4 regions of the Paenibacillus sp. GCM10012306 genome follow, and region 4 is predicted to be linked to each of the others. Evidence: riboswitches for the same ligand, from Rfam matches in the RefSeq annotation. Region 4 holds a riboswitch; each other region holds the start of a gene.

Region 1 (7,672 bases), on a different contig from region 4:
AACCCCCAAAACGTTTATCTCGGTTTCTTCACAGCCAATTTTGTCAGCTGGTATAGCGATAATCGGAAATTCAATATCATCTATGCCATCTTTGTGGTGCAGGAATTATTCCTTGTGGCTTGGGGACTCAGGGAAATGGAAAGTACGGATTCATTGTTTCTGCTTCCATTCATTATAATCATGCTGATTTCGCCTTTTGGGATACGTTCTATGTTCCGCCGCCGTCATCTGGAGAAGGAGCTGGACGAGGCCAACGAGGTCATTAAAGAGCTTGTTAAGCGCGAAGAACGCATGCGTATTGCCCGTGACTTGCATGATACGCTTGGTCATACGCTTTCGCTGATTACCCTGAAGAGTCAGTTGGTTGAGAAGCTCGTATCCAAGGATACGCAGCGCGCAGAGGCTGAAGCGCGGGAGATTCAGCGCACCTCCCGTGCTGCGCTTAGGCAGGTGCGGGAACTGGTCTCCGAGATGCGGGCCATCACAGTGGCCGAGGAGTTAACCGAGGCCGGAGAGATGCTGCGCACAGCAGAGATTGCCCTGGAGATTGAGGGGGATGTTTCCCTTGGGGAAGTATCCGACCTCAATCAGAACATACTCAGCCTCTGTATCAAAGAGGCGGTTACCAACATTGTGCGGCATAGCGGGGCCAGTAAATGTGTTATTAGCACTGTGAAGAGTGATGGACAAGTGAGAATCATCATCCGGGACAACGGGCATGGATTGCAGTCTCAGGTTAGCTCAGATGCTGGATTCAGAGAGGGCAACGGCCTGAAGGGAATGCATGAACGCCTGTCCCTGATTGACGGCTCACTGACCATCAGTGCCGACGGGAGTAAGGGTACAGTATTGACCGTAATGATTCCCCTGGTGGTCAAAGAACGAAAGGATGGGGAGACCGCATGATAACAATCTTAATTGCAGAGGATCAGCGCCTGCTGCGCGGCGCCATGGCTTCCTTGCTAGACCTGGAAGATGATATCGAGGTGGTTGGAGAGGCGGGGGACGGTGCTGAGGCGCTGGCCCAGATCGAGAAGCTTCAGCCGGATGTCTGTCTGATGGATATTGAAATGCCACGAATGAGTGGGTTAGAAGTTGCTGAATTACTGAAGAAGAAGGGCTCGCGAACCCGTGTCATCATCCTGACAACCTTTGCCCGGCCTGGTTATTTCGAACGGGGGGTGAAGGCGGATATACAAGGCTATCTGCTCAAGGACGAGCCTGTCGAGAAGATCGCAGGTGCGATTCGCCAAGTCATGCAAGGCCATAAGGAAGTATCCCCGGAGTTGGTCTTCGGAAGCTTGCGGGAGGAGAATCCGCTGACCGCAAGAGAGCGTGAGATCCTTAAGCTGGCGGGAGAAGGCCAGACAGCGGGTGAGATCGCAGCTACACTGCATCTTTCTTATGGCACAGTCCGCAATTATATTTCCGAGATTCTGAACAAGCTTGAAGTGAAAAGTCGGATTGAAGCGGTAAGAATTGCTGAGGAGAAGGGCTGGATTTAAGGAGCGGCCTCTTTAGCTTAAGTCACGCTTTCTTCAATGAAAACAGAATATAGATCGTATCAATTGCCTGGGACTCTTCCAAAACCCACGAGGTTTGGGCTAAAATTCGCTGCAACCCCTCCAGCCCAAGGTATTGGATTTGCACGCCAATAAACTCTGTAAATCCCAGGTATCCCGGATTTATATGCAACCGGTCGAAAATTAATGAACCGGTGACCCGGGCGTCCGCCGGGGAGTTGATATAGAAATGGTTTAAATTATTAATGATATCCGAATCCGAACCGTACTCAAAAAGACCGCCCTCCGATGAACAGAGCTGAATCCACTCGGAGCGCTCCAAACTCATCTTTTGTAAAGCCTCCGGTTGGCTCCAGTCATAATGAATAGTATTAAGGGTAATGTCTATGTTATGGAAACGTTCCCCCGGCTGCTTCAAAACTTCAATGCACCGTTTTGCGAAACTGGGGCCGTAGCTATCGATATCTAGAATGTTGATTTCAATCTTCCGTCTCTTGAGTAATTCCGGGTCAGATTCCTGGATTAGAATCAGTGTGTTGATGCTGTCGGTAGCGGCCCCTCCAGCAATATTGAAGAAACAAAGGTTCCGTTCAGGGAATTGCTCCAGCTGGGGCAGCAAAATTTTCAACTGGTGCCGGCAAAGATCTCTCAGTCTGATCCGAAGTCCCATGAAGGAGGTTTGCTTCACCGCCTACTTGTCCCGGAGCCCTAATTTTACCCCCCGGCTTAAACCTGGGCCGAGTTTGTACAGCAAAGTATGCACGCCGCTAAGATAGGAATTGTCTACATTCGACATTTTCACAAAGATCTTTTGAATAAAGCTAGGCATCTTCTTTAATGATTCATACTCATAGTTTTCAACTCCACCTCTCATTATCACTTTTCGTAAATTAATTCATTTAACAAATAAAGCTCAGGAGAATTAGAATACTCTCCTGAGCTTTATCGTATCATTTTCTGTTAAAAAATTACATATCATTCCGTTGATTAGAGCGTTACTTGAGCGCTTCTGCAGAGTTAGGATTGCTGCGCTCGGCTCTTGGCCTGCTCCTCACGCATCCACTGCGACAGCTGACGCTTCAGAGCAAGGAATTCTGGCGTATCCCCAATCTCCTCGCGGCGCGGGCGCGGGAACGGCACATCTACCGTGTGCAGAACCTGACCCGGGCGGCCCGAGAACACATAGATACGATTCGAGAGGAGCAGCGCCTCTTCAATGTTGTGGGTGATGAACAGCACGGAGCGGCGGTTTTCCTCCCACAGCTCCAGCAGCCAGCGCTGCATTTCGCTGCGGGTCAGTGCATCCAGCGCACTGAATGGCTCATCCAGGAGCATCAGCTCCTGCGGTGCCAGCAGCGCCCGGAGGAATGCCACGCGCTGCTGCATCCCGCCTGACAGCATATGCGGGTAAGCCCGTTCGAAGCCGGCGAGGCCGACTTTGGCCAACCACTGACGAGCTTCTTCGCGGCTACCGTCCCGTTTAGCGCCCTTGATCTCTTGGGACAAGAGGACATTATCCTCGATGGTCCGCCAAGGAAAGAGAGCTGGCTGCTGTGGCATATAGCTGATCTCCCCGCGCTGGCCGGTAACGATGGCTCCGTTCATGCTCACCGTTCCACTGTCCGGCTGCTCCAGGCCGCCGATGATATGGAACAGCGTGCTTTTGCCGCAGCCGGAAGGGCCGAGAATGGTCACGAATTCTTGTTGCTCCACCTTTAGTGAGACATTGTTTAGTACAGGAGTAGAGCGGCGGCGCTGGGTGAAGGTCTTGGAGACGGCACTGACTTCGAGAGCAGGTGGCAATCCGTGCAGTCCTGTAGCGACAGTCCTAGCCTCGTTTTTCACCGGCTCCTGCGGTGCAGGTGTATGTGTAAGTTGAGACATTTCGGAAATCCCTCCTTTCTAGGGGTTGCGGCGCGGCTTCCAGCGCACCAGCCATTTTTCCAGCAGAGCGATAATGGCGAAGAGCACCAGGCTCAGCAAGACAACAATGACGATGGCGACGAACATTCGGTCGGTGCGGTAGGCTGATTTTTGCAGCTGCATATAATACCCGATCCCCTTGTCGGCGCCGATCCATTCGGCAACCACGGCTCCCATGACAGCATAAGTAGCGGAGATTTTAACCCCCGAGAACATCGCAGGCAGAGAATGAGGCAACTCCAGCTTGGTGAAAATCTGCCATTTGCTTGCCCCAGCCATTTTCATATAATTCAACATCACCCGATCGCTCTGTGACAGTCCGCCCATGGCGGCCACGGCGACAGGGAAGAAACAGACCAGCGTAATCAGCACCATCTTTGGCAGCAAGCCGAATCCGAACCAGATGACAAGCAAGGGTCCCAAGGCGATGGATGGGACGTTCTGGCTCAGGATCAATAGCGGATAAAAGGCTCGTTTCGCCCACGGCAGCAGGTGCAGCAGCAGCGCTACCACAAGGCCCACACCAGTACCAATGGGAAAGCCGATCAGCGTCAGCTTCAGTGTAGCCAGCGTATGCTCCCAGATGCCGGCGGGATTGCCTGCGAATTCATGCCCGATATCGCGGGGACTAGGCAGAATCCATTTTTCAATATCAAAGAAAGATACGGATAGCTGCCATACTGTCAAAAAGAAGATGACCGCCACAAAGGGCGGCCATATCTGCTTCCAGGACGATCTCACGGCCGGTATTTCTCCGTCAGTTTGTCCATGCTGATTCCGTTCGGATTGTGGGCGATTTTGATCTGGGAGATAACGCTCGGGCTGCCGGCTTGGACTAGTGCTTCATGCATCTCGCGCACGACTTCTAGCAGGTCATTTAGTTCGCCTTCCATCGTCGTTTCGAGCGGGTTCACTTGATGCTTCACACCAGACTTCTGAATAACCTCGATAGCTTTATCCACATAAGGGATGGAATCCTCATTGTTAGGAGTTTTAGGAATAACCTGAATGCTGAGTAGTGTGTTAGCCAATATAATCAATCCTTTCTTAATCTATTATGGTTGAATATGAATACACTTATTTACTGTGCTGCCGGGAGATAATCATTCGTAAACGCTTTGCTGGTATCTACTGGTTTCTCGAGCAGCTTAAGGCCATACATCCAGTCGGCATAGTTTTTCCAGACCTCGGCCTTTTGTTCACCCCAGCGCGGCGCATCATCCTGATATTTTGGACTGAGCCATTTCTGACTGGCCATCACAAGTTTCGGATCGAGGTCAGGGACGGCTTTGATCAGAATATTCGCGGCATCCTCTGGATGATCGATGGCGTATTTGTAGCCTTTGGAGGTCGCTTTAACGAAGGCTTTGACGATCTCGGGATGCTCGGTGATCTCTTTCTCGCTGGTGGTCAGCACAGGTGTGTAATAATCGAGCTGTGGCGCGTAATCCTTTACATAGAGCATGTCGATTGGTTCCCCGCGCAGTTCAGCTTGAATACCGGTCCAGGCATAGAAAATCCAGGCGAAATCAATATCCCGCTTCACAGCTGTAAAAAAGTCGGCTTCGCCCATATTGATGATCTTTACCTTTTTCACATCGGCGCCTTCCGGGTCCATGATAGCTTTGAGTGCTGCTTCTTCCACCGGGGAACCCCAGCCTCCATATGTTTTTCCTTCAAAATCCTTCGGAGAGGTAATGCCCTTGCTCTTCGGAGCCGCAAAACCAGACGTATTATGCTGAATGATGGCGGCAAGCGAGACCAGCGGTACGCCCTGTAGGCGGGCCAAAGTCAGGCCTTCCTGATACCCGATACCAAAAGCGGCTTCACCGGAAGTGACCATCGTGTCTGCACCGGCTGCGCCAGGCTGCACAATTTCAACATCCAGTCCCTCTTCCTTGTAGTACCCAAGATCTCTTGCGACATATAACCCCGTATGGTTCGTGTTCGGTGTCCAGTCGAGCGCGATCTTGATTTTGGTCAGTTCTTGCGGCGTGCCTGACTCCCCGGCGGTCTGAGTGGCGCCAGTGTTTGTCTTGTCTGCTTCCTTGTTGCTTCCGGCAGAGTTGCCGTTATTGCTACCGCATCCGGCAACCGCGATAACGAGCAAACAGGTCAGGCTCAGCATAAGCAGTTTCTTGACTCCCATTTTTTCTATCTCTCCTTTGATGGTACCGGTCCTCAGCAGTATGACTGCGTCAATTCCGGCGAATTTCCCGTCTTCACATCGTCACCCGCTACCTAAAATGCAGGCAGCGCGATTCAATTCCCCATGAAATGCATTAATCGGAAATATACCATAAAAAAAGCGTCCCGAAGATGAACGGGACGCGGCTTTGCGCAAGGATGGCATTGGCCCTAAAGCGGCCATGCTCAATTACGGTTCCTACGCTGGCATTATCCAGATCAGGTATAAGGGTCAGTATCTTGAGGGATACACTCTCAGCCGGCCAATTCCAGCCCCCCTGGTGCTATGAAGTTAACGGGTGATGCTACTTGCTTACGGTGTAATTATAGACGCCCATCTTTTCGTTGTCCAGCAGCTTTGTTGTTCATTTGGCAGCTTAAGGCGCTTCGACTACCCCTGATATTTAATTTTTTTCCGGCGGCGGGCCGTGATGCTGTTCCAGATCTCCCGTACAGTCAGGACAATGCTGATCACAATACCGCTGAAGGTTAATGCTAGCGCGAAATACTGGAAGAGGGAATATTCCATCATTTTGCCCCATTGAATACTGCCCTCCAGATCGTCAATCACCTGATTCATTCCGTATATCCCGCTTACCACAGTGAAGACGGTCAGAATCATCAGCAGCATATCTCGCCGTTTCGACTGGAACTGCACCTGATACTGAAACAGATCATTCAGTGTCTGCTTCACCTCGTCGAACAGCGCATCGTTGCCATAAACTTTGCGGAGCTGGATGAAAATCTCCCGACCCTGCGACCCCGAGATCAGCTCCAGAAAATAGAATTTGGCTGAGAACTTATTGATGTAGAAGATCAGATCCTCAATATCATCATTATCCCGATTGATGCGCAGCCGGGAGTGCATATTGGCAAGTTTCAGCAGGACGATCTTGTGGAACATATTAAGTAGCAGGCCATAATAATATTCCCCGTACATTTGATTGGCAAGCGGTACGGCGAGTGAGCGTTCAGCCCGGCTGATGCAGCAGAAGGTCTGTTCATTGGTTATATAATACGTTTGGGGACCCCAACGGTTATAAGTATGCTCTTGACAGTATTGTTCGATGTATCCAGGATCGCTGGCACTGATGTAGGGGCGATTGGCCGCATCCAGCCCATCAAGCTGGGAGGCGCGAAAGCGTATGTTCAAAGGGATATCATCGGTATCTCCATCCGGTTCCAGACCATAAAAGGCTTGTACCAGCATACGTTCATCTACAAAAAAAGGCAGCGTCTCAAAATAAGCCCCGTTCAGCTCGGATTGGTCTAAGAACGGCTTCAGCCCATCCGCCAGACCATTAAAGATAAAATCCTCGACTTGACGGAAGGACCGTTCTCCGCTGTGAATAACCATCAGTTCATCCTGTACACTGACGTTCTCAAGGGTACGGAAACGGTCGGCAAATTCCAAGGCGATGCTAAAGGGGAGCTTTTCTTCCTCAATCTGCACCCGCAGGGTTACAAAACCGGTCTGAAACGGGCAAATGAACAGATCTGTGGAGAGTACCCGGAAGGCTACGTTCAGTTGTGACATTTCCATTCGGCAGGTCAAATTATTCACGCGTGAAAAGCGTCGGAAAGAATCCTTATCATCATCCTGTGGGAACAGAACATGGGCTGCGAAAGGCAGATAGGTGCGCTCCATCTTTTCGTGGGAGACACGGTATCCATTGCCATAATAAGCGTCTTCCAGTTCTTTTTTATCGAGAGAAAAAGAAGTATATCCGCTCTTCTCCAGTTCGGAAATCAGTCGTGCAGACGCCCCTTGCTTGATGGAGAAGGGGAAAATAAACTGGAGCAGTGCGGTATGTAGTAGGGGTTCGGCAGATAGCATATCCATCATGAGTACCACCTTATGTACAGGATATCAACACAATCTACATTACCCCAAAAAGCAAATTATGATTACCCGGCCTTAATGGCCGGGTGTTGTCTGTGCGGAATCCTGTCCGGGACGTATTCTCCAGGCAGCAAGGCTGAGCAGGAAGAGAACACTAGCCAATGCTGCAAGCAGTCCGGCCGTTTGCGTCACTTGT
Region 2 (7,672 bases), on a different contig from region 4:
TGGTTCGGTAAAACCAGGCGCGAATAAAGGTGGAGAAAGCCGCTAGGCAGCTTCTGGTATAGCATATAGCAGGGAGAGCAGGTTTAGCATGAGAATCAATAAGTACATAAGCCTGTCCGGCGTCTATTCCAGAAGGGAGACCAATCGGTTAATTGCCGCGGGGCGGATCAGCATTAATGGTGCTGTCTGCGAAGAAGGCGCAGAGGTAGAGCCAGGCGATACGGTGCTTGTGGACGGTCAAGCCCTTCCGGAAGAACGTTCTGAACCGGTGTATCTGGCCTTGAACAAACCTGTCGGTATTACTTGCACGGCAGCTAGAGAGGTTCAGGGCAACATTATAGATTTCGTTAACTATCCGGCGCGGATTTTTGCGGTCGGTAGACTGGATAAGGCGTCGGAGGGACTTATTCTTTTGACGAACAACGGGGATATCGTGAACAAAATGATGTCTTCGGAATATGGGCATGAGAAGGAATACGTGGTGGATGTAGACCATCCGGTTACAGACGAGTTTCTGCAAAACATGGCGAGCGGTGTGGGCATCTTAGGGGTTATCACCAAGCCCTGCCGGATCTACCGGGAGAGTGAATGCCGCTTTCGGATTATTCTTACCCAAGGGCTCAACCTCCAGATTCGCAGAATGTGCAAAGCGCTCGGTTACAGAGTATTGAAGCTGGAACGCATTCGAATCATGAACATTACGCTAGACGGTCTGGAACGGGGGCAATGGCGACACCTGGCAGATGAAGAGCTGCAGAACCTGCTAACAAGGCTGGATGAAGCGGCAAAATAGTACAAAAAAGGTGGTGTCTCGCTGACTAGCGGACACCACCTTTTTTATAGGTTTGGAGCGGATTGACTTCGCTCCTTGTCAATACACAGTTACGGCCTTGTAGGCGCGGCCTCCATGGCCTGTACGAATGCTCTCGCCGCAGCGGTGACATCAGGGGCTCCAGCAATAGCGGAGATCACCGAAATGCCGTCTGCGCCGGCAGCGATGACCGGTGCGGCATTGGCGGCCGTAATTCCGCCAATACCAACAAGCGGGATGTCGATGCCAGCCTCCCTAATTTCCATTATGAGCCTTGTGCCTTGAACAGCCCGCGCGTCATCTTTGGAAGATGTAGGGTAGACTGGACCGATGCCAAGATAGTCTGCACCATCGGAGATGGCTTGCTGCACTTCTACCATGTTGTGAGCGGAGACGCCGATGATTTTGCCAGACCCGAGACGTCGTCGAATCGATGCGGCAGGTTCATCCTCTTGACCGATATGCACTCCGTCGGCATCGAGCTGAATAGCCAGTTCAATATCGTCGTTGACGATAAAAGGAATGCCCTCGGCCCTGCACAGAGTCTGGAGCGACATTGCCAGTTCGAGAAGGGCTTGTCCGTGGAGGGCACCGGGACCCTTTTCGCGAAACTGGAACATCGTAACACCGCCCTTGATAGCTTCCTTCAGCGTGTCGTTCGGTGTCTTATGACAATTGGCAGTGCCCATTATAAAATATAAGCTCAACTGCTCCTGCAGCTTGTCTCTGTCCACTCCATTCATCCCCGATTCCCCCGCAATCTGTTCTGATAGGCAAAATGGTTCGTCGGCCCATGCCCCGCACCGATGGCCAGTCCATCCTCAATGGCTGCCTGAATAAAGGCTCTGGCCGTATGAATTGCTTCTGGCACAGTCTGGCCTTTGGCAAGCTCTGCAGCCAGTGCCGCAGAGTACGTACAGCCTGTTCCGTGCGTATGACGGGTGTTTACACGTTTATTTTCCATATAAAAGAACGAATGTCCATCGTACAGCAAATCAATCACTTGTTCTGTCGACTCGTCATGCCCACCCTTAAGAATCACATAGCGGGAGCCCATGCCAGCGATAATACGTGCTGCTTGCTCGCGGTCTTGCAAGCTGGTGATGCTATGACCCGTGATTAGCTCTGCTTCCGGGATGTTGGGCGTCGTTACGAACGCCAGAGGCAGCAGTCGGGTGATCAGGGCGGCAACTGCTTCTTGCTGAAGCAATGGCGAACCGCCTTTGGCGACCATCACCGGATCAACGACAAGCCGGTTCCAGCCATACTGTGTCACCTTGTCGGCAACAATACCGATGATCTCGCTGCTGAACAGCATGCCGGTCTTGACAGCCTCCGGCTGCAAATCCTCTCCAATGGAATCCAGCTGTCTTGCTACAGCTTCCGGGTCAAGGGGATAAACCCCTTGCACGCCCAGTGTATTCTGGGCAGTTATCGCCGTCAGCGCGGACATGCCATATACGCCCAGTTCCTGAAAGGTTTTCAGATCGGCTTGAATCCCAGCACCGCCACCGCTATCTGACCCAGCTATTGTTAGCGCTTGATAGACGCTCATTTAAATGCTCCTTCCGCAAAAACTTTGCCTGATGTATTTGAAACTTTAGTGGTAGAATTAGATTTCTCTAATCAGCGATCGTTCTTGGTAAATGTCTGGCGTAACCAACGAAAGCTGGTTCAGGAACTCGATTTGAAAGCTGCCTGGACCCTGGCCATGTGTCAGCTCCTCGGCAATTTCTGCGGCTACGCCATAGAAAGAAATCGCTTCGGCTGCAGCTTTCAACGGTGAATCGCCACCGACAGCCAGGAAAGCTCCGGTTACGGCACTGAGCAGGCACCCGGTTCCGGTGACTTTGGTTAGAATGGGATGACCGTTGGCAGCGATGTAGGTTGTTGTACCATCGGTAATAACGTCCTCTTTGCCGGTGACGATCACGATGCAGCCCAGCTTGCGCGCAGCCTTTTGGGCTAGCTCCACAGCATCACCGTCACCTGTGCCAGCGTCTACACCCTTGATCGTCCATTGCTCCCCGGCGACATTGGCTACCTCGGCGACATTGCCACGCAGCGCTGTTAGGGAGATTGAATCGACCAGCTTTTGGACGATGTCCGTCCGATATGCGGTTGCCCCGGCACCTACCGGATCAAGCACCACGGGCGTACCATGGGCATTGGCGGATTGTCCAGCCAGAATCATAGACGGGATGACCTGTTCGTTCAGCGTGCCGATATTCAGTACGACAGAAGCGGCCATTTGAGCTACATCGGCAACTTCTTCATAGGAGTCCGCCATGAACGGGGAAGCACCGAGGGCCAACAGCCCGTTGGCCGAAAAATTGGCCACAACAATATTGGTGATATTGTGAATCAGCGGATTTTGCTCCCTTACCTTGGACAAATAAGTCATAGGATTGCCTCCCGAGAAAATTAGATTTGTAACGCGCTATTATAGAACCCGCCCATTGGCATCTTGCCTTACAGATTGCGATCTACAAATTGATAAAAGCCTCTTCCGGCGCTACTTCAGCGGATAGCAGGCCATTTTCCTTCAGCCATTGTTGCACCTTGTTCCAGGAATCCGGGTCCTGATAGCCAAACGGCTCGTTCCCCGGATCCATCAGCGGCAGCAGAATCTCCAGACTTTTCTTCTCGATGTCTTTGTCAAGCGGAGAAGTCTGATCTTCATGCTTGAACAGAAGAGACAGCGCTTTTTCTGGATGCTCCTTGACGAACTTTTGACCTTTGGCGGCGGCGGTCAGAAATTTTTTGAAATAAGCCTGAGAGTTCTGCATTCCTTCTTGGCTGGCTACCAGCACAAGCTCATAATAATCTGGCACCCCGTAATCCGTCGGATTTAGGGAGGTTACCGGATGTCCTTCTTTTTCCAGGATCAGCTGCTCATGATTGATAAAACCGCCGATGATGGCATCCGTTTGCCCTGTGGAGAGGGCCGGAATGAGATTGAAGCCAACATCTACGAGCTGTAAGGATTCTGGATCACCTCCGCTGCTGCGGACCATCGTTTTCACCATGGCTTCATAGAGCGGGATGGAGGAATAGCCTACGGTCTTCCCGGTCAGGTCAGCAGGTGTCTTCACAGAAGAGTTGGCCGGAACCATCAGATGGTTCAAGGGATGTCTGACAATTGCGGCGATGGAGAGGACAGGAATCTGCTCACCCCGTGCCATCAGCACCTGTGGCTGATAACTCAATGCGAGATCGATTTTGTTAGCAGCTACGAGCTTCAACGCATCATTGCTGTCTGCCGGCATTTGAATCTCTACGTCTAGCCCTTCCTCGGCAAAATACCCGTTCTCCTGAGCAGCGTAAAGGAAGGAATGGACAGCATTCGGGTACCAATCCAGCATCAGTGTGAGTTTATGCGGCTTACTTGCTGCTGCCCCGGTTTCGCTTCCAGAGCTTTTAGACTTTACCTTTTCGCCGCAACCGCTCACAAGCAACACTGTCATTGCAAGCAACAGAAGCGGAACAATCTTTTTGAACCTGTGATGTCTAGTAATCATTTGTTGTGAAATCCTCTTTTCTTAAAAATAATCTTCTCAATCATAGCGATAACGAGAAACAAGCCAACGCCCATCGCGGATAGCAAGACCACTGCGGCAAACATTTCTTTGCTCTGCAAGTTCCCTGCCATTCTGCGGCTAAAATAACCGAGCCCTTTGCTGCCACCGAGCCATTCGCCAATCGTTGCCCCAATCACACAGTAGACCATCGACAGCTTGAGGCCGGAAAAGAAAGAGGGCAGCGCCAGCGGAATTCGTGTCTTGAGCAGAATTTGGCGTGTGCTGGCACCCATGGTGCGGAGCAGGTCCTCGTAGGCAGGAATCTTCTGCTGCAGCCCATCATAAGTACCAACTACCACTGGGAAAAAGGCGGTCAGGAACACCACGGCGACCTTGCTCCACAGCGTGTATCCGAACCACATAATGAAGACAGGAGACAGCGCGATCAGCGGAATGGTCTGGCTGATGATAACAAAGGGATACAGTGCCTTTTCCAGCGGACGCCACATATGCATGCCAAGTCCCAGTAAAGTACCGCAGGTGACGGACAAAGCATAGCCAAGCAGTACCTCTTGTAAGGTGGCGGGCAAATGTAGCCCGAATAGTAATTTCCTGTTTTCAACCAGAGCGGTCCCTATGGATAGAGGACCCGGGAGAATGAAGGGGGGCAGGACATCTATCCGCGCCAGCGTCTCCCACAAACCGAGAATAAATAGCAGCAGAAGTAAGAACGGTCCATAATTCCGCCAGCTTGTTCTAAACAGCAGTTTTGTCATACAGTCTGCGCTCCAGTTCAGCCCGCAGCTCTATAAACCGCGGCTCATAATTCATTCGGCAATGCCGGGGCCTCGGCAGATCCACGAGTATTTCCTCTACTTGTCCTTCTGCCCGTCCAGGCAAGAGGTAGATGCGGTCACTGAGCAGCAAAGCTTCTTCCAGATCATGCGTAATGAAGAGAATCGTCTTGTCCAGCTCATCCAAAATCTCCAGTAACCAGCTATGCATTTCTCGTTTGGTCATATGATCGAGTGCCCCAAAGGGCTCGTCTAGCAGCAGTAGGTCGCCCCCCGTAATAAGCGTTCGCAGAAAAGCTACCCGCTGCCGCATTCCGCCTGACAATTCATGGGGGAATGAATTTTCAATGCCAGCCAGACCTAAGCGCTCCAGCAGTTCAATAACCTGACTAGTAACCTGGGCTTTGCTACGGCTGCGCTTGATCTCCCAGGGAAGCAGACAATTCTCCAGTACCGTCCTCCAGGGCAGCAGCAGATCTTGCTGGGGCATGTAAGCGACCTGGCCTAACCGCTTGGCGGTAGCCGAAACTCCGTGAAGATGTAGCTCTCCGCTGCTCGGCTCCAGCAATCCGGCGATAATTTTGAAAAGCGTGCTTTTACCACATCCACTGGTCCCGACAACGGAAACGAATTCACCTTGGTGAACCGTAAGGGAGATGTCTGTCAGTACCGGTGCCAATGCAGATTTGGCGTAGGCGTAGGATAAATTGTGCACAGAGATGATTTCCGTAATCACCGTAACCTCCTTAGCACGATAAAAAAAGACCCCTTTATCTCCCGGCGGAAATAAAGGGGTCTAAAATTTAAGTTTGCAAAAAGAAGAGCCATGCAATACCCGAATTTCAGTTCCACTTCCCTCCGCTGGTATGATCCAGATCAGGTTCCAAGGGTCCGAAGCTTACCGCTTTCGTCTCAGCCAAATACAGGCTCCCCTAGTGAAAAAAGGTTTTATCGCTATCAAGTTTCATAATTCGGATATAAATATACCATATTTTATAGTATTGTAAATAGCAGGGGCTGTTTTTGTTAAAATCAGTGTGCCTAAAAATTAAGAACCAGTGTATTCAATCCATTCAACTAAGGTGATCTCATTGGAATTAGACAAAGCAATCTGTAGCAGTATCGGGAATTATGAAAATGCGCTAACCAAAGGGAAGAAATATGAAATACTAGCTGAAAAAGAAGAAAAAATTAGGATCGTCGGAGACCACGGAAGAAGCGTTTGGATTGATAAGTACTACTTTAATTTTACTGACGAAGAAGTGCATATATTGACTGATTGGAAATTCGATGATGACCTTGAAACAATGGAATTCATTGAAATTACATTAACATTTAATGATCGAGTAAAACGTTGGTGCATCATTACAACACCGGATAAATTAAAGCAGCATTTTGCTAGACAAGCAGCACTAGAATTACCAGGAATTCATATAGGACACTTGATAATAGTGCAAACGATAGATGTTGATACTGTTAATGCTTTTTTGCGAGAAATGGATGACCAAGGGGAATTACTTAATGCGTCATTACCACTAGATGAAGTATCAGAAGACGAAGATGTCTCCGGGCTATCCTAAAATACTAGTAGCATGACAAGAACGCTAAAATAAAAGGAGTGACAAGATGAAAGAAAGGACTGCGAAAACAAAATTACAAATAGTTATGTTTATGTCGTTAATGTTTATTATCATTTCATTGATGCAGTTATTCGCAAGTATCTTATTAGAGAGACCAACTTGGGTGTTGATTGTACAATTCTTTCCGATCCCAATATTTGTTGTTATAGCAATTGTGATAATTTTAGACTTAGCGAAGCAAGGTTTTATGATATTTCAAGGTCAATTGGTCAATAGAAGAGGTAATATAGTTATTGTAAAAACATCTGATGGAAGAGAAATGAAGTTCAAAATAACTACTGATCAAATGAAAGAAATACAAAACGATAAGGATATTGAAATACGGTACTATAAGAGAACAAAAGCAGTGATAAATATAACAAATGTCTAGCGTGAATAAGAGGTTTTAGACCTCCAGAGGGAGTAATAAAGTGCAAATAGTATCTGAAGAGGGGAATTGGAACGATTAATAATTAACGACAAATAATAGGTGGAGAAAATATTACAAGAGATGACTTCTTAGGTGAAACAGGGTGGTACAAGCTGATTTTATAAGATAGTACCTGGCAGCGTCGCGGCCGGAACTGAGAATTTAATACAATTGTTCGAAGGAAAATAGAAAGTTATCCATAGTTTACTTAGCACATAGAAACCTCCAGGTTCGCGTACATGCGCGGATCCGGAGGTTTTTTCATCGTTAGCGCTTCTGATTCAGCAGCTGCGGCTTTAAGGGACTTCAGAAAGGTAAGGAAGATTGCCTACATAGAACGCATTAAAAAAACTGCACACCCTGAACTTATTGCCGAAGTGAAATTAACGACATTTTTGTACCCTAAATCTTCTGTAGTTAAGGGGTCGACGGTAATTAAGGACAATATTGTATGTTAATTCTACCGCAATAGTCCATTTAGCGTAATTTTTTTCAAA
Region 3 (7,672 bases), on a different contig from region 4:
GGACGGGTCGGAGATGTGGGAACCCCTGCAGAACTACCAGCCTCAGTACGATCACCCAACGTGGAAACAATGGGGAGCATTCGCAGCAGGGACGAAGCATGGCGGGGGTGATTTTCTAGTATTGGAGGAATTTATTTCGGCCATCCAGGAGGATCGCGAGCCTTCAGTTGATGTATATGATGCGGTTACCTGGAGCTCGATCTTCTCCCTATCCATGGAATCGGTGAAAGCGGGCGGACAAGCCATTCCCTTTCCTGATTTTAAGGCGAAGAGGGGGGAGTAACGATGGGACAAGGACTGTCGAAGCTGATTATGCAGAAGGAGACGCTGGACGATTTGCCGCCATTTCTATGTCCAACGGGCTTTCGGATAATGTCCTACCAGCATGGAGACGAACGCAATTGGGAGGATCTCATCCGTCATTCTTTTACTAGAGACGTGAAGTTTGCGGATAAAATTGGCGACATCGTTCCGCTCTACGCTGATCGCTTATTATTTCTCTGTAAAGGCGACCAGCCTGTCGCTACTGCGACTGCCTGGGAGACAGCGAGTCACAACTGGTATCTGCACATGGTGGGTGTGCTGCCCGAGTATTCCGGAAGAGGCTTGGGGTTTGCGGCAAGCCTTGCCGCCCTGCATAAGATGCGTGAAGAGGGCGGGGGAACGGCCTATTTAGAAACAGATGATTTCAGATTGCCAGCCATTCAAATCTATCGGAAGTTGGGATTCACGCCAGTCCATATGGATGAGAGTCACCCTGGAAGATGGGAACGGATTCTCCAGCAGCTTGGCCCCTCTGTTTAACTGTAAAGAAAGCCTCCCTTCAGGGAGGCTTTTCTTCTTATGAGGGTGAACGTTAAGCCTTGTGCCTCTTCTCTACACGTTGTCCCCATAGCGTGATTAGTAATCCCAGCAGCGTCACCAAAGCAGCTACCCAGGTTAAGGATTGCAGTCCCAGCGGACTGTCCAGTACGATACCTCCGAGCCAGGCGCCGCCTGCACCGCCAAGATTAAAAGCGCCGATATTGAGTGCAGAGGCCAGGTTGGGTGCAGCACTGGCTTTATCCAGAACACGGATCTGGAACCCGGGTACTGTGCCAAAGGCGGCGAATCCCCAGATGAAGATCGTGATCACTGTAGCGATTTTGTTGTGGCTTGTGAATGTGAACAGGGTCATCACAACAGTAAGAAGGATCAGCATCCCGATCAGGGACGGCATCAGCTTCCAATCTGCTAATTTTCCACCTGTTATGTTCCCAAGGGTTAATCCTGCGCCGAACAGGAGCAGCAGAACCGTCACGGTGCTTTCCTGAAAGCCGGCAATTTCCGTCAGGAAGGGGGAAATGTAAGTGAAAATAACAAACACGCCTCCGAATCCCAGAACCGTCATCAGCAGGGTGAGCAGGACCTGAGGGCTGCGAAGAACACGTATTTCTTTTCGAAAACTGGGAGTCTCCTGACTCTTCAGCTTAGGAACGAATATGGCTAAGGTGATCAACGAGAACAAACCTAGCAGAGATACGACCCCGAAAGTCGAACGCCAGCCATGACTTTGGCCAATCCAGGTTCCTAAGGGAACGCCGAGGATGTTCGCTAGAGTGACGCCGATGAACATCATGGCGATCGCAGTAGCTTTTTTATCCGGACTGACGATACTGGCGGCGATAATAGAACCGATCCCGAATACCGTGCCATGAACGACAGCTGACAGAATACGTGCAATCATGAGAACTGTATAATCGCTGGCGACCATACTGATCAGGTTGGCTCCTACGAATAGAGCCATCAGTGCCAGGAGCAGAGTTTTCCTAGGTAGACGGACAGTTAATGCGGTCAGTAATGGCCCGCCAATGGCCACCCCCAGAGCATAACCTGACACCAGTAGCCCTGCTTTGCTGATGGAGATATGGAGATCATTGGCTACGTCAGGCAGAAGCCCCATAATAACAAATTCAGTTGTACCGATAGCAAACGCACTGATCATCAAGATATAGATGGCAATGGGATAAGATGTTTTGGCATTGTTAGTCGTAGTTGCTTGCATATGCTGTACTCCCCTCTTGCTGTTGATTATAAGAACGTATTTGATTATGCTTGAATGGTAGAGTTCTGAGAAGTACGCACTTTATTTCGCGTTAGTTTCTTTGAAGTAAGTGTAAGTGAAGGAGGTAATGCCGAATGAGGCCAACTGAATGTGATTATGCTGCGAACGTAACGCTTGGAATCATTGAGGGCAAATGGAAGCTATTGCTTCTCTGTCATCTGCGCAATGGGACCAAACGATTCAGTGAGTTTGCTCAACTGATACCCGGGATCACGCAGAAAGTGCTGACCTACCAGCTAAGAGAGTTAGAGGCACACGGGCTGATTAAGCGCGAGGTGTATCCGGTCATTCCGCCCAAAGTGGAATATTCATTAACCGAATACGGGGAAAGTTTAGTCCCGTTGATGGATTTGATGAATCTGTGGGGCGAGAATCACAGGGAACGAATTAAACCAACGGAACGGATCTGTTAATGATAGATAGAAGAATAGGCAGGAGGGCTCTGGAGTCGGGAGAATGACTTTCGGAGCCTTTTTGCAGCTAACATATAGAAGTGACTGATGATTGAGACAATTATAGATAGCATAGGAGTCAGTGAAGAAGGGGTTGCTATCAGAAGAATCAAGAATAAATGTATTATCAGGCATTCATAGAGCTGAGCCGGTACCATTGGCATACAAATGCCGAGGCATCCGGTCAGGTATTCAGAAGATCATTAGGAGGTTTTATTAATGACTCAATTTCATTACATCGGCTCACCGGTGGAGCTGCCGCTCGGCGAGAGGGGAAGCGTACGGTCTTCCAAAACGCGCAGCGAAATGTTAGCCTCCCCGGAATACCAAGCGAAGCGCGAGGAGCTTAAGCAACAGGGCATGGTTCCACTGGAGGATATTATTGACCTGTCCCATATTCGGGATGAGGACTGTCTCGTATATGATACGGAAGAAGATGCCGGGGGTATTTACATTGAAGCGCTGGGCTACTGGAATGAGGAAATCCGCAAGCATTTTCATAGTACTTATGTATACAAAATCTCTCCGAATTGGGGTAGTTTCACGGTAAAACCAGCAGATCAGGAGACTCGTCCTGATTCGGAGAACGCCTCACTCAAATGCTGCCGGGAATTGTTCAAGCTGATGCAGGATTTCGGCGTGTCTGGTTCAGTATTCGAGCTGTACAGCTGCTGGGCGGACGAGGAGGGTGAGCCGCGCAACAAGAAGCATGACCGCGTAATTGATCTCTCCACATTTAGCTTGGAGCAGGGATTTGACTTGCAAGAGAAAGGGTATATTGTGGTGAAGCTTCCTACGTAGATACAGGAGGGATGCAGGTGGAGCGGTTATTGGGTATTCCCGGCGCGAGCGCCTGGACGAAGATAGAGCCTGTCCTCAAGGGCTGGTCTAATGATAAAAAGTATTATATCGAGGACACCGGCGGCCGCAAGCTTCTGCTGCGGGTATCGGACGGGAAGAATCATGCACAGAAGCAAGCAGAGTATGAAATGATTCAGCGGGTCAATAAGCTCGACTTTCCAATGTCACGGGCGGTGGATTTCGGCGCGTGGGGTGAAGGTGCGGAGCGCAGTACATATATGCTTTTGACTTGGGTGGAGGGCCAGCCGCTGGAGGACTGTCTGCTCTCTGTGGCAGAAGAAGAACAGTATGCACTTGGGGTTGAAGCCGGGAGGATACTCAAGCAGATTCATACGATTTCGAACAACTGTGATCTTGCAGATTGGGAAAGTCGGATGCAGGCCAAGATATTACAGCGGGTACAGGAGTATGAGCAAGGCTGTCCCTTCAGGGTTGAAGGTGATAAGATGGCGATTGCTTTTGTGAGGGAGAATATCGGGGCGATTTCGCAAGTGAAAAAAGTATATCAGCACGGCGATTTCCACATCGGTAATCATATTTACACAAGTGAGGGCCGGATTGGTATCATCGATTTCAATCGTTGGGATAACGGGGATTATGCTGAAGAATTTTACAAGCTGCAAGCATTTGACCGAGAGCATAGCGTTGCTTTTACACGTGGAAAATTGGATGGTTACTTCGATGGGCCTCCTCCTCAGGATTTCTGGGTCAGACTCGCAGTGTATGTGGCCTATACTTCTATATTTTCGATCCAGTGGGCGATTCCATTCGGAAGTGCTGATATTGAGGGGATGCAGGCGCGCTGCCGGATGGCGTTCACGGACTATGATCACTTTCAAAGGCTGATCCCGCATTGGTATGCGGAAGGAAGAGCCGGGGAGCTGTAAGACGGGATTATTATTTGTTTGTCCAAAAGATTGATATTGGGGATAGCGGTACGGTAGAATTGGTACAGATTGATTATAGAAGGGAATTGTGACTTTTGAACAACGAAGAAGTGCAGCAAGAGCTGCCGGAAAATTATGAGCAGTTAAAAAAGGAAGCGGGTCGTTCCGCGGATTGGAAAGCCCGTTTGGCGGCAGTAGAAGAGCTTGGCCGTACACCGCATAAGCAGGTTATTGATATTTTGAAGCGTCTGGTGGAGAACGATCCTGTATATACCGTACAAGAGGCGGCTTACCGTGCATTAGTGGCTTTTGGCGAAGAGGTGCAAGAGCCGTCCAAAAACAAACCTGAACTATTTAAGGGTTTGTCCAAGATTCTACTGAGAATCAAGAAGAGTCTGCCGAAAGACCACTCATATGAGGACTTCAAAGAGAAGTTCAAGAAGATGAGAATCGACATCTACGACGCTTACGAAGGTGAAAAAGGCGCCGAATTTGATCAATGGCTGGAGAGCAAATGGCAATCGGCTAAATAGTTCTACACAGGAATGAGCCCTCTCTGATCAGAGAGGGTTTTTCGGCGTTACCCTCTGCTTGTTGTCTGTTCTTAACACAACACATCCAACCCTAAAGCTGCAGAGGGTGTTGACGAATTCCAATTATACCGTTAACTTATAACTAATTAGATAAGATAACCACTAGGGGAGCCTGAATAGGCTGAGACGGGAAAATTGCATTCCTGGACCCTTGAACCTGATCTGGATCATACCAGCGTAGGAAAGTGGAGACGGAACTTTTTTCTGTATAGCCAGGTCTATTTTTCTGGTTGTTCATGGATAAAGCCGCTCCATGTGGAGCGGCTTTTTTGGCGCTTGTCTTATTTATATCCCATAGTACAGGAGGATGCATAAGATGGCACATGAACACGAGCAGGACAAGAAACGAGAGTATGATAAGGTGGACCTTTCAGCTTTTCCGGGTAGTCGCAAAGTGTATGTGGAAGGGCAACATCCCGATATCCGGGTACCTATGCGGGAGATTAAGCTCAGACGGACCGAAGGGGTTGCTGGCGAAGAGGAGAACGTCCCTGTGCGTGTCTATGATACTAGCGGACCCTATACAGACAGTGACATTGAGAATGACATTCGCCAGGGGCTGCCGCCTCACCGTAAGTCCTGGATTGAGCAGCGTGGGGATGCCGAATGGTATCAGGGACGGACGCTTAAACCAGAAGATAACGGACATGCGATGGGAAAATCGGCCGTGGAGGCGTTCCCAGGATTGCAGCGACGTCCGCTTCGAGCAAAAGCTGGCCGGAATGTTACGCAGCTGCACTACGCGCGAAAAGGTATCATCACTTCCGAGATGGAGTTTATATCCATCCGAGAAAATGTAAGTCCTGAATTCGTTAGGGATGAGGTAGCGAGTGGACGCGCCATTATTCCAGCTAATATTAATCACCCTGAGAGTGAGTCGATGATTATTGGGCGCAACTTCCTTGTGAAGATCAACGCGAATATCGGAAACTCTGCTGTATCCTCTTCCATTGAGGAAGAAGTGGAGAAGATGAGGTGGGCCACCCGCTGGGGTGCTGACAACATTATGGATCTCTCTACGGGCAAAAATATTCATCATACCCGGGAATGGATTATCCGCAATTCTCCCGTGCCGATCGGTACTGTGCCGATCTATCAGGCTCTCGAAAAGGTGAATGGAAAAGCAGAGGATCTGACATGGGAAGTTTACCGTGATACGCTGATTGAGCAGGCGGAACAGGGAGTGGATTATTTTACAATTCATGCTGGGGTGCTGCTTCGTTACATCCCCCTGACAGCCGGACGAATGACGGGCATTGTCTCCCGTGGTGGGTCGATTATGGCGGCCTGGTGTCTGGCTCATCATCAGGAGAACTTCCTCTACACGCATTTCGAGGATATCTGTGAGATTATGAAAGCCTATGATGTCGCCTTCTCTCTGGGAGACGGGCTGCGGCCGGGATCTATCGCTGATGCCAATGACGAGGCCCAGTTCGCGGAGCTGGAGACGCTGGGTGAACTGACGACACTAGCTTGGAAGCATGATGTTCAGGTCATGGTAGAGGGGCCGGGCCATGTGCCGATGCATCTAATCAAGGAGAATATGGACAAGCAGCTTGAGCATTGTCATGGAGCGCCATTTTATACGCTGGGACCCTTAACCACGGACATTGCGCCGGGCTATGACCATATTACTTCCGCTATCGGGGCAGCCATGATCGGCTGGTTCGGGACGGCGATGTTATGCTACGTTACGCCCAAGGAGCATTTGGGACTGCCGAACAAGAACGACGTGCGTGAAGGTGTGATTGCCTACAAAATTGCTGCCCACGCCGCAGATTTGGCCAAAGGCCATCCGGGTGCCCAAGAGCGGGATAACGCGTTGTCCAAAGCACGCTTTGAATTCCGCTGGCGGGATCAATTCCATCTGTCGCTCGATCCTGAGCGGGCACTGGAGTACCATGATGAGACGCTGCCAGCAGAAGGTGCCAAGACAGCCCATTTCTGCTCCATGTGCGGCCCGAAGTTCTGCAGTATGCGTATTTCTCACGATATTCGCAACTCTGGAAGAGTGCAGGATGAACCCATACAGGAGCAGGAGGCCATCGTTGCTGGGATGCGCGAGAAATCTGCTGAGTTCAGAGGGGGCGGCAGCCAGATATATCAATAGAGGTAACGTCAGGAGTTGCATCGGCAAGCGCATTGGGGATAATAGAGAGTAGATAATACTACCTTACAGATGCAAAGGATGAAGACATGTCAGTTCAAAATTTAACGCAATTGTTTCAAGATTACCTTCAACTGTCGGACAGTCTGCGGCCTGGATACTCTGCCAGCCTGGGAACAGGACATGGGGGAAAAGACGACCAAATGGCGGCAATCGTGCCGGAAATCCCAGAGCTGCTAGCGGCTATATACAATACGGTGTCAGGCACAAACCGTGAGGAGGAAGAACCAAATCTGATTGAGTTTGTGCCGGGGTATCGCCTGATTCATCGGGATGAATATGAGCAGGAGATGCAAGTACTGGCGGGGATTTTGGCAGAGAAAGGCCATCCCGTTGAAGGGACCGTCCTGCCCATCCTGACTAACTATGGCAGTGATTTCATCTGCTACTATCGGTCTGCGGACGGTACGGAACGGATTTGTGATCTGCTCCATGACTTCGGCGATTTAGTGGTAATGTATGATTCTCCTGCGAAGTTCCTGGAGACGCTTAGCGAGTTTTACCGTCAAGAAGTGTACTTCTTGGACGAAGACGGTTATCTGGACTGCGATCTGATTAAGGAAGGCGAAGTAGGCGCGGAAATGAATCCGGAAGCCTCCTATTGGTCG
Region 4 (7,672 bases):
AGGCAAAAGTACACGTAAGGATGTGTACAAAACAATTGGTAAGCCGGAACAAAAAGGCAATGATGCGGACGCTTTTGAACTCTATCATGCTGAAATGGGCCATCCGGGATATGCCTTCTCCTACAAGCTGGACAAAATCCGCGAAATGCGTTATTTCGGTACGAATATCGAACGCCAAACCAACATTGGCGGGATCACCATGAGCATGCTGAAGAAAAATTGGTTTGCCCCTAACTCCACAACTACCATTAAAAATGGCAAGCTCAAACAAACCAAATTAACCTATGTTCGCGGTGATTATAAGCTGGAGTTTATTTTCAACAGCAGCACGGATTTGGATCATATTAATTTGCTGCATTCTTGATGACATGATATAAGAAGCCGATGTTATCGGCTTGAAATAGAAAAAAGCAGAACAGCGCTTCCCTAATAAGGAGGCGCTGTTATTTATTCAAATATAGAATAGACCTATTTACTCTTCATAGGATAATATGAAGTGACCAAGAGTGATAGGAGTTATTGGGAATTGAAGGAATTAATTGTTTCTATTGTAGTGTTGTCTTTATTAAGTACTGGGAGCGCTTCGAAGTCATCCTTATCCGAAGCCTTAGCTGATGCTGAGACAAAGTCTGCACAAATGAGTCAAATCATCAAAGATAAGATATTTAAGCTGTCTGATCAAACCCTGAGCGATGCGATTGCCTTGGCTAGAGCAGATGATACTGTCCTTCAATCCTTCGAACGTTCTCGGTATTTACCGATCACTACTGATAAGGTGCATCACGATCAACCAGAAGTAAAATTAATTACACCTTATCTGTTGACTGTGAGAAAAGCTTATATGAAATTTGAAAATGACGAAGATTTTTCTTTGACCGATGCCAAGAAGGTAGTAGATGATTATGCAAATTTGCTATTGTTATCTTTTGAAGTCACAGCCAAGGGGGATGAGATTGATTTTGCACGCAACGTTGATATTTCCTTAAAGCAGGGAAGTACAGTTCTCCATTCTTACGTCATCATCAATAAAGATAATGATGCTGCAGAATCTGAAAACTGGCCGAATTCGCCTGCGTACATAAATCGGTTATTTGTACCTTTTGATATTTTTGAGATTAACTATGCTCAGGATGCGGAGTTAATCTATCAATATGGCAGTAACAAAGATACTGTTACTTATAAAGTGGATTTCTCGAAAATCAAGTAGTGTCTGCGCTCTATCACACCAGTATATCCCAATCCTTGAACACCGGCTGCAGCCTGTTCTGATACAGCATCTCCCGGATCTCGGATACACTGCGTCCGTCGGAAATCTCAAACTGGGGCGTGCCTCCGTCGCTGACGTGTCCGCCTACTGCGGTGGATACACCTGCTGACATTTTGGTTACGCCAAGATGGATGAGGCGATCGCGCAGATGCGCTGGCTCGCGGGTGGAGAGAGTGATCCCGGCCCGGGGCAGAAAAAGACGATAGGCAAGTATAACCTGCACCAACGCACTGTCGGTTACATCCGAATGTGGGTGATAGTCTCCCAGAAACGGGCGGAATCTCGGGATCGACAGGCTGAGTTCACAGTCGGGATATTTGCTTTGCAGATAATTAGCATGCAGTGCTGTAATAAAAGCCTCTTGCCGCCAATCATGCAGGCCGAGCAGCGCGCCTATCGTGACGGAGCGATATCCAGCCGCACAGCCTCGTTCAGGAGCATCCAGACGAGCCCGGAAATTTCGTTTAGGGCCCTTAATATGTAGCTTTCTGTATGTCTCCTGATGATAGACTTCCTGAAATAGCGTCAAGCTGTCTACGCCGGCCTCTCCAAGCTCACGGTACTCCTGAACGGACAATGGGTTGACTTCGATACCGATGGAAGAGAAGTGCTTCCGCAGCACCTGAACGCATTCCTTCATATAACTGACAGGGGAGTCCTTAGGAGATTCGCCGGTCAACAGCAGGATATGCTGGATGCCTGTCTCAGCAATCGCCCTAGCTTCTTTTTCGACTTCAGCCATGTCTAGTTTCTTGCGCGGAAAATCATAGACGTAGCTAAAGCTGCAATATTCGCAATGATTCACACAGTAATCTGATACATAGATCGGCGTAAAGAGCTGCATCACATGACCGAATTGACTGCGGGTGACTTGCTGCGCTTTCTGAGCGATAGCCTCCAGATGTCTGCTGGCGGCAGGGGAGAGCAGGGCAAGCAGGTCTTCTTCAGTGATTTTTTGTTTAGTCAAAATGCGCTGGATATTCAGGTCTGTATATTCCGACAACCGCTCTCGAAACGGGAAGCGTTCCAATTCCAGTAATCTATCATAGAAGCTCATATTTATCCTCCTATTGGCTCAGAAATCCCGTCAAGGGCGAAGAAGCGGCGGCTTCTTGTTGTACCGGGCCCAGCCCTGACAAATAAGCAAGCCTTCCTGCTGTTACCGCATTCCGGAAGGCAGCCGCCATACCTAGCGGATCACGTGCCGTGGCGATGGCTGTATTCAGCAGTACAGCGGCGGCGCCCATTTCCATGGCTTCCGCTGCTTCCGAAGGGCGGCCGATCCCTGCATCCACGATGACAGGCAGATCTACTTCCTCAATCATGATGCTGACCAGCTCTTTGGTCCGCAGTCCCCGGTTGCTGCCGATGGGTGATCCAAGCGGCATAACCGCTGCCGCCCCGGCATCCCGCAGCCGCAGAGCAGCGCCCAGGTCGGGGGTCATGTAAGGGAGCACGATAAAGCCTTCTGCAGCCAGCACTTCCGTTGCGCGAATCGTCTCCATATTGTCAGGCAGCAAATAGCGTTGGTCTTTAATAACCTCAAGTTTGATCCAATTGCCCATATCAGCCGCCTTGGCGAGCCGGGCGATACGGATGGCTTCTTCTGCGTTTCGGGCACCGGAGGTGTTGGGTAGTAGCGTCATACTGTCAGGGATATGCTGCAAAATATTTTCCTCCCCCCACTCAGGATTGACTCTCCTTAACGCAACAGTAATGACTTCTGCACCTGATGCTGCAATCACCTCGGGAATCAGGGTATTGCGGTTATACTTGCCGGTGCCGATGAACAAGCGGCTGGTCAGCGCTTTGCCGCCAATCTGGAAGATATCGTTCATGCTGAGAACCCCTCTCTATAATCCGATTTTTTAGCCAAAATATCGATGGTATACTGTACGGGCCTCAGCAGTATCTGAGGTTCCGTGGATGAATACCCGGCCATCCGGGAACAGAGCAATCCGGTGTTTTGCTAAGTCCAACGACAGCATGTATGGATTTCGTCTCACCTCTCCATGCACTGCGAGAATTTCTTCCCATAGTTTCAGATTTAGGCGGCTTGAACGGGCCGGGCGGATCTGCACGGTCTCTCTGCCGCATAATACAGCGGTCTTGGACAGATTGGTCGCAGACAGGAAGGGATAGAGGGGTTTTTCGCCGCAGCTGGGACAGTCGGTACGTTTAAGCTGTTCCGTAACGATCGAGACATGCCGATTCTCCCACAGGTCAAAGGAAACCAGTGTCCCGCGTAGAGATTCCTTCTGTCCGGAGAGCCATTTTAACGCCTCGGCAGTCTGGTAAGCAGCAGTCATCTGTACAGCCGGCTGAATAATACCCACCGAGTCGCAAGTATCCCCTTCGGCGTGAAGCTCGTCAATCAGGCAGTGGAGGCAGGCGCTCTCTCCGGGGACGACCGTCATAGATATACCGCTGCTTCCTGTGCAAGCTCCGTAAATCCAAGGGATACCTGTCTTGGCCGAAATATCGTTAATAATCATTCTGACCTCAAAATTATCGGAGGCATCGAGAATCAAATCGACCCCACGTGCATACTCTACAATCTCATCGGCGGCAGCATCGGCTACAATTCCTTCCACAGTCACATAAGAGTTCACGCTCTGTAGTCTCTGTGCCGCTGCGATTGCTTTGGGTAATCTTTGCTCTGCATCGGCTTCACTGTACAAATTCTGGCGCTGGAGATTGCTCCACTCCACGTAATCCCGGTCGACGATCACTATTTTGCCTACCCCGGCGCGGACCAGCGTCTCGGCAATAGCAGACCCCAGTGCGCCTGCACCCAGAATGAGCACACTGGAGGCGGCTAGTCTTGCTTGACCTTCCGCGCCTATGCCGTGAAAACGTACCTGCCTGCTGTACCGCTCCTGTTCTTCCGTAGTTAGAGTCAATTCGTTCAACCTCCCCCCACAAAATGTACAAACTCTATCCGGTCACCTTCGGACAGCCGGGTGACGCCATATGCGTCCTTGGGCACCACTTCACCGTTTACTTCCACCAGAACTCGCCGCCCTTTCCAGGGTGTCTCTGCCAAAATATCGGCAACAGTAACACAATGCTGTCTTAGTAGGGTGTCTTTTCCATTCAGTTGAACCTGCATATCTTCACCTCCCCTCAAGCCATGCAGTCTGAATGGCTGTGTGGTAAGCTTCTGCTTGTGCCACTGGATCTGCTGCGCTGCTAATGCCAGATAGAATGGCAATCCCCTCTGCACCGCGCCTGATGACTGCTCCGGCATTGTCCGGCTGAATTCCTCCGATGGCAATGACCGGAACCGGGCATCTAGCTGCGGTTTCTTCGAGAATGTCCAGACCACGTGGGGGCAGACCCGGCTTGCTGGCAGATTCATAGACATGGCCAAAAAGGCAATAATCTGCTCCTTCACCCGCCGCGCTGACTGCTTCTTGTGGCGAATGGATGGAGCAGCCGATGCGCATTCCTGGGGCTAAAGGTCGCGCCGAAGTTACACGTAAGCTATGTCCTGCAAGCTGTACACCGCCGGTCCCTGCGGCAAGAGCGACATCCAATCGATCGTTCACAACAATAGCTTCCAGAGGGATGCCTGCTTGGTGCATTTGGGTTACGATTTCGAAAAGCGCTTTGGCTGTAAGCTGTCTATCCCGCAGGTGGAAATAGTCTACATAGGGGAGAACAGCTAGGGAAAGACGCAGCCAATCTGCAAGCGATATTCCTTCCGGGGAGATCAGATGCAGTTCAGGGCCGTTAGCGGCGGGAAATCGTTTTTTCATAAAAGGAATCGCTCCATGTTACGTAATGGTGTTGCACTCCATAAAATCCAACACAAAAAGCCGCCCTCCTGATCGGAAGACGGCTAAGCACGACAACGGAAAACAAGCCATAACAAAAGGCAAGCCCGGACTCTTAACGCGCACTTCCCTACGCTGGTATTAACCAGATCAGGTTCAAAGGGTCCGAATATTGCATTCGTCTCAGCCACGCGGCTCCCCTAGTGTCGGTTCGTATGAGATTGTTAATGTCACTATACACGATTATTCAGGGAGATACAATTGGAAATTGGGAAAATGTTGAATAAGAGTAGACGGATAAAATTCATAGAAATGAGGGCGAAGGTTGTTCTATCTTGGTATAATAAACGATAAGAAGAATGGAGCTAACCGATATGGAATTGCTCGATCCGAGAGTCGATTTTGTGTTCAAACGAATCTTTGGCAGTGAGAATAACAAGGATGTGTTGTTGGCTTTTCTGAACCGTATATTTATTCAGGCTGGAGAACCACCGCTTACCGAGATTATCCTGATGAACCCTTACACCGACAAGGACGATCCGCTCGACAAGCAGTCCATATTCGATGTTTATGCAAAGACAACTGAGGGTAAGCTGATCGATATCGAGATGCAGTTATTCAACAAGTATGATATTGAAAAGCGGACGCTGTTCTATTGGAGCAAACGGTATGCCAGTCAGCTTAAGGAAGGTGAAAAGTACCAGGAGTTGAAGAAGTGTGTGACGATCAACATTCTGAACTATGCTTTCCTGTCAAATGACGAATACCACAGTGTATTTCATCTCCGTGAAGACCGCACTGGAATACAGTTTATTGATGATATCGAGGTGCACTTTTTGGAGCTGCCGAAGCTTGAAGATATGATTCCTTCGAATAGCGGACTAGAAAATTGGCTGCTGTTCCTCAAAGGAGTAGACCCAACCCATTGGGAGGTGCTGAAGATGAATGAACCAGGACTGGAAAAGGCTATGGACACCCTGCAGTACTTAAGCCAGGATTCGGAGGCCCGCCGTTTGTATGAAGCCCGTCAGAAATATCTGCATGACGAAGCGTCAATGATCGAAGGGGCGAAGCAAGCCGGACTTAAAGCTGGTGTTGAGGAAGGAATTAAAGAGGGGATCAAAGAAGGGATCAAAGAGGTTGCCAAGAACATGCTGTCCTTGAATATGGATATCGCTACCATTTCCAAAGCAACTGGATTGTCGGAACAAGAGATTCTTGCGCTGAAAAAGTAGCTAGAGGATTGAAATAGTCAACTCTGTTCCGTGGAAAACTACAGCAAGTTTTATTGTGAATTTAAGAATAATTAGCTATTATATAGCTACAAATAAATACCGTGCTTGTTTTTATCCCCGGGTAAAAACGAAGAAAAGCATTGAGTCTCATTCCCGTTAGGGCCTATTTATTAGGAGGGGTGAGATTCAATGCTTTTTTTAAACCTATATAAGACGAACTTAAGAACCGAACGTAAGGCTCATCGTCACTACGGTGGAATGTTTGGACTTCCGGTCGCTGTTGTCCCCAGATTTCCTCTTTAATACCGCTTCTAGCGGTTGGAATCTGGTGACAAAGGCGATCGCTTCGCTCCTACAGTTCCAAACTTCCCCCTTCACTCCTCTTCGCTTTTCGTTACTTTCTTTTGTTCGGCTTATATAATTCTACTTTCCAGAGGTGCCACGAATGCGAATCTTAAGTGATAAGGATGTTAAAAAAGTATTGAATGTTCAGCAGGTAATTAACCTTGTTGAAGCAGTTTACAGAGCTAGAAGCGATAATAAAACTGAGACATGGCCAACTATTTTCTATGATTTTGATCCAGGCAAGGCAGATATGGACATTAAATCAGGCTACCTCAAGCAAGACAAAGTGTTTGGGCATAAAACAGTTACATGGTTTGCTGATAATGAGGAGAAAAATATTCCGACTTTAATGGGGCTGATTACTGTATTTGATGCGGAATCAGGGCAAGCGTTAGGCGTTACTAACGGTTCTTTCATTACAGGAATACGGACGGGGGCTTCGGGGGCGATCGGAGCCAAATATTTGGCTAGAAAAGAATCTGAGAACCTTTTTGTTGTAGGATCTGGCAACCAAGCTATATATCAAATTGCATGTGCTTTATATGCGCTGCCGAATTTGAAAGTAGTCAGAGTTGCTGCCAGAGATAGAGTGAAATTGAAAAGTTTTGTCGATAGTATACCGCATAGACTTCAAGATGAATTTGGGATGGAAGCCAACGCAATTATCTTTGAAGAAGTAGATGGTTTAGAGGATGCAGTGAAGAATAGTGACATTATCATAACGGTGACGTCTTCAAGAACTCCTATCATCCACATGGAGTGGGTAAAAAAAGGAACGCATATTTCTTGTATCGGTGCAGACATGGCAGGAAAACAGGAACTAGACTCACGCATTTTTTCAGGTGCCAGCATCTTCTTAGATGACAAAGAACACTGTATGCAGGTTGGCGAAATTGAGATTCCTCTTAAACAGGGCATTATTAATGAAAGTGATATAGCTGGTGAGATAGGTGATTTAATTTTAGGAAAAACAACTGGAAGAACGGATAATGAGCAAATCACTATATTTGATGCTACAGGTATGGCGATTTTGGATATCTACGCAG

Evidence for each region. A riboswitch is a leader RNA that binds a small molecule or an ion and turns the genes downstream of it on or off. The one in region 4 is predicted to bind thiamine pyrophosphate.
Region 1: it holds a riboswitch for thiamine pyrophosphate, as region 4 does, so the genes downstream of both, ACFORK_RS21700 (ABC transporter substrate-binding protein) here and ACFORK_RS25230 (thiamine phosphate synthase) in region 4, are expected to answer to the same signal.
Region 2: it holds a riboswitch for thiamine pyrophosphate, as region 4 does, so the genes downstream of both, ACFORK_RS28975 (ABC transporter ATP-binding protein) here and ACFORK_RS25230 (thiamine phosphate synthase) in region 4, are expected to answer to the same signal.
Region 3: it holds a riboswitch for thiamine pyrophosphate, as region 4 does, so the genes downstream of both, thiC (phosphomethylpyrimidine synthase ThiC) here and ACFORK_RS25230 (thiamine phosphate synthase) in region 4, are expected to answer to the same signal.

The regions. Positions count from the first base shown of each region.
Region 1 covers NZ_JBHRYW010000011.1:40,795-48,466, reverse strand. Annotated here, with positions in the region: gene ACFORK_RS21730 (sensor histidine kinase) at 1-906, shown strand, start outside; gene ACFORK_RS21725 (response regulator transcription factor) at 903-1,505, shown strand; gene ACFORK_RS21720 (hypothetical protein) at 1,528-2,151, opposite strand; gene ACFORK_RS21715 (ABC transporter ATP-binding protein) at 2,541-3,407, opposite strand; gene ACFORK_RS21710 (ABC transporter permease) at 3,426-4,187, opposite strand; gene ACFORK_RS21705 (MTH1187 family thiamine-binding protein) at 4,184-4,477, opposite strand; gene ACFORK_RS21700 (ABC transporter substrate-binding protein) at 4,528-5,595, opposite strand; TPP riboswitch at 5,812-5,923, opposite strand; gene ACFORK_RS21695 (hypothetical protein) at 6,025-7,476, opposite strand; gene ACFORK_RS21690 (MFS transporter) at 7,552-7,672, opposite strand, start outside.
Region 2 covers NZ_JBHRYW010000026.1:2,636-10,307, forward strand. Annotated here, with positions in the region: gene ACFORK_RS28940 (DUF3934 family protein) at 1-46, shown strand, start outside; gene ACFORK_RS28945 (pseudouridine synthase) at 89-793, shown strand; gene thiE (thiamine phosphate synthase) at 883-1,554, opposite strand; gene thiD (bifunctional hydroxymethylpyrimidine kinase/phosphomethylpyrimidine kinase) at 1,551-2,366, opposite strand; gene thiM (hydroxyethylthiazole kinase) at 2,424-3,215, opposite strand; gene ACFORK_RS28965 (ABC transporter substrate-binding protein) at 3,298-4,332, opposite strand; gene ACFORK_RS28970 (ABC transporter permease) at 4,329-5,108, opposite strand; gene ACFORK_RS28975 (ABC transporter ATP-binding protein) at 5,089-5,862, opposite strand; TPP riboswitch at 5,963-6,070, opposite strand; gene ACFORK_RS28980 (hypothetical protein) at 6,218-6,706, shown strand; gene ACFORK_RS28985 (hypothetical protein) at 6,753-7,136, shown strand.
Region 3 covers NZ_JBHRYW010000012.1:192,535-200,206, forward strand. Annotated here, with positions in the region: gene ACFORK_RS23200 (Gfo/Idh/MocA family protein) at 1-283, shown strand, start outside; gene ACFORK_RS23205 (GNAT family N-acetyltransferase) at 286-804, shown strand; gene ACFORK_RS23210 (MFS transporter) at 857-2,044, opposite strand; gene ACFORK_RS23215 (winged helix-turn-helix transcriptional regulator) at 2,179-2,517, shown strand; gene ACFORK_RS23220 (hypothetical protein) at 2,776-3,357, shown strand; gene ACFORK_RS23225 (aminoglycoside phosphotransferase family protein) at 3,375-4,304, shown strand; gene ACFORK_RS23230 (HEAT repeat domain-containing protein) at 4,400-4,837, shown strand; TPP riboswitch at 4,992-5,098, shown strand; gene thiC (phosphomethylpyrimidine synthase ThiC) at 5,214-7,007, shown strand; gene ACFORK_RS23240 (hypothetical protein) at 7,094-7,672, shown strand, end outside.
Region 4 covers NZ_JBHRYW010000015.1:13,704-21,375, forward strand. Annotated here, with positions in the region: gene ACFORK_RS25200 (YjgB family protein) at 1-364, shown strand, start outside; gene ACFORK_RS25205 (hypothetical protein) at 527-1,207, shown strand; gene thiH (2-iminoacetate synthase ThiH) at 1,221-2,324, opposite strand; gene ACFORK_RS25215 (thiazole synthase) at 2,335-3,105, opposite strand; gene ACFORK_RS25220 (ThiF family adenylyltransferase) at 3,136-4,170, opposite strand; gene thiS (sulfur carrier protein ThiS) at 4,176-4,379, opposite strand; gene ACFORK_RS25230 (thiamine phosphate synthase) at 4,384-5,028, opposite strand; TPP riboswitch at 5,157-5,258, opposite strand; gene ACFORK_RS25235 (Rpn family recombination-promoting nuclease/putative transposase) at 5,421-6,281, shown strand; gene ACFORK_RS25240 (ornithine cyclodeaminase family protein) at 6,727-7,672, shown strand, end outside.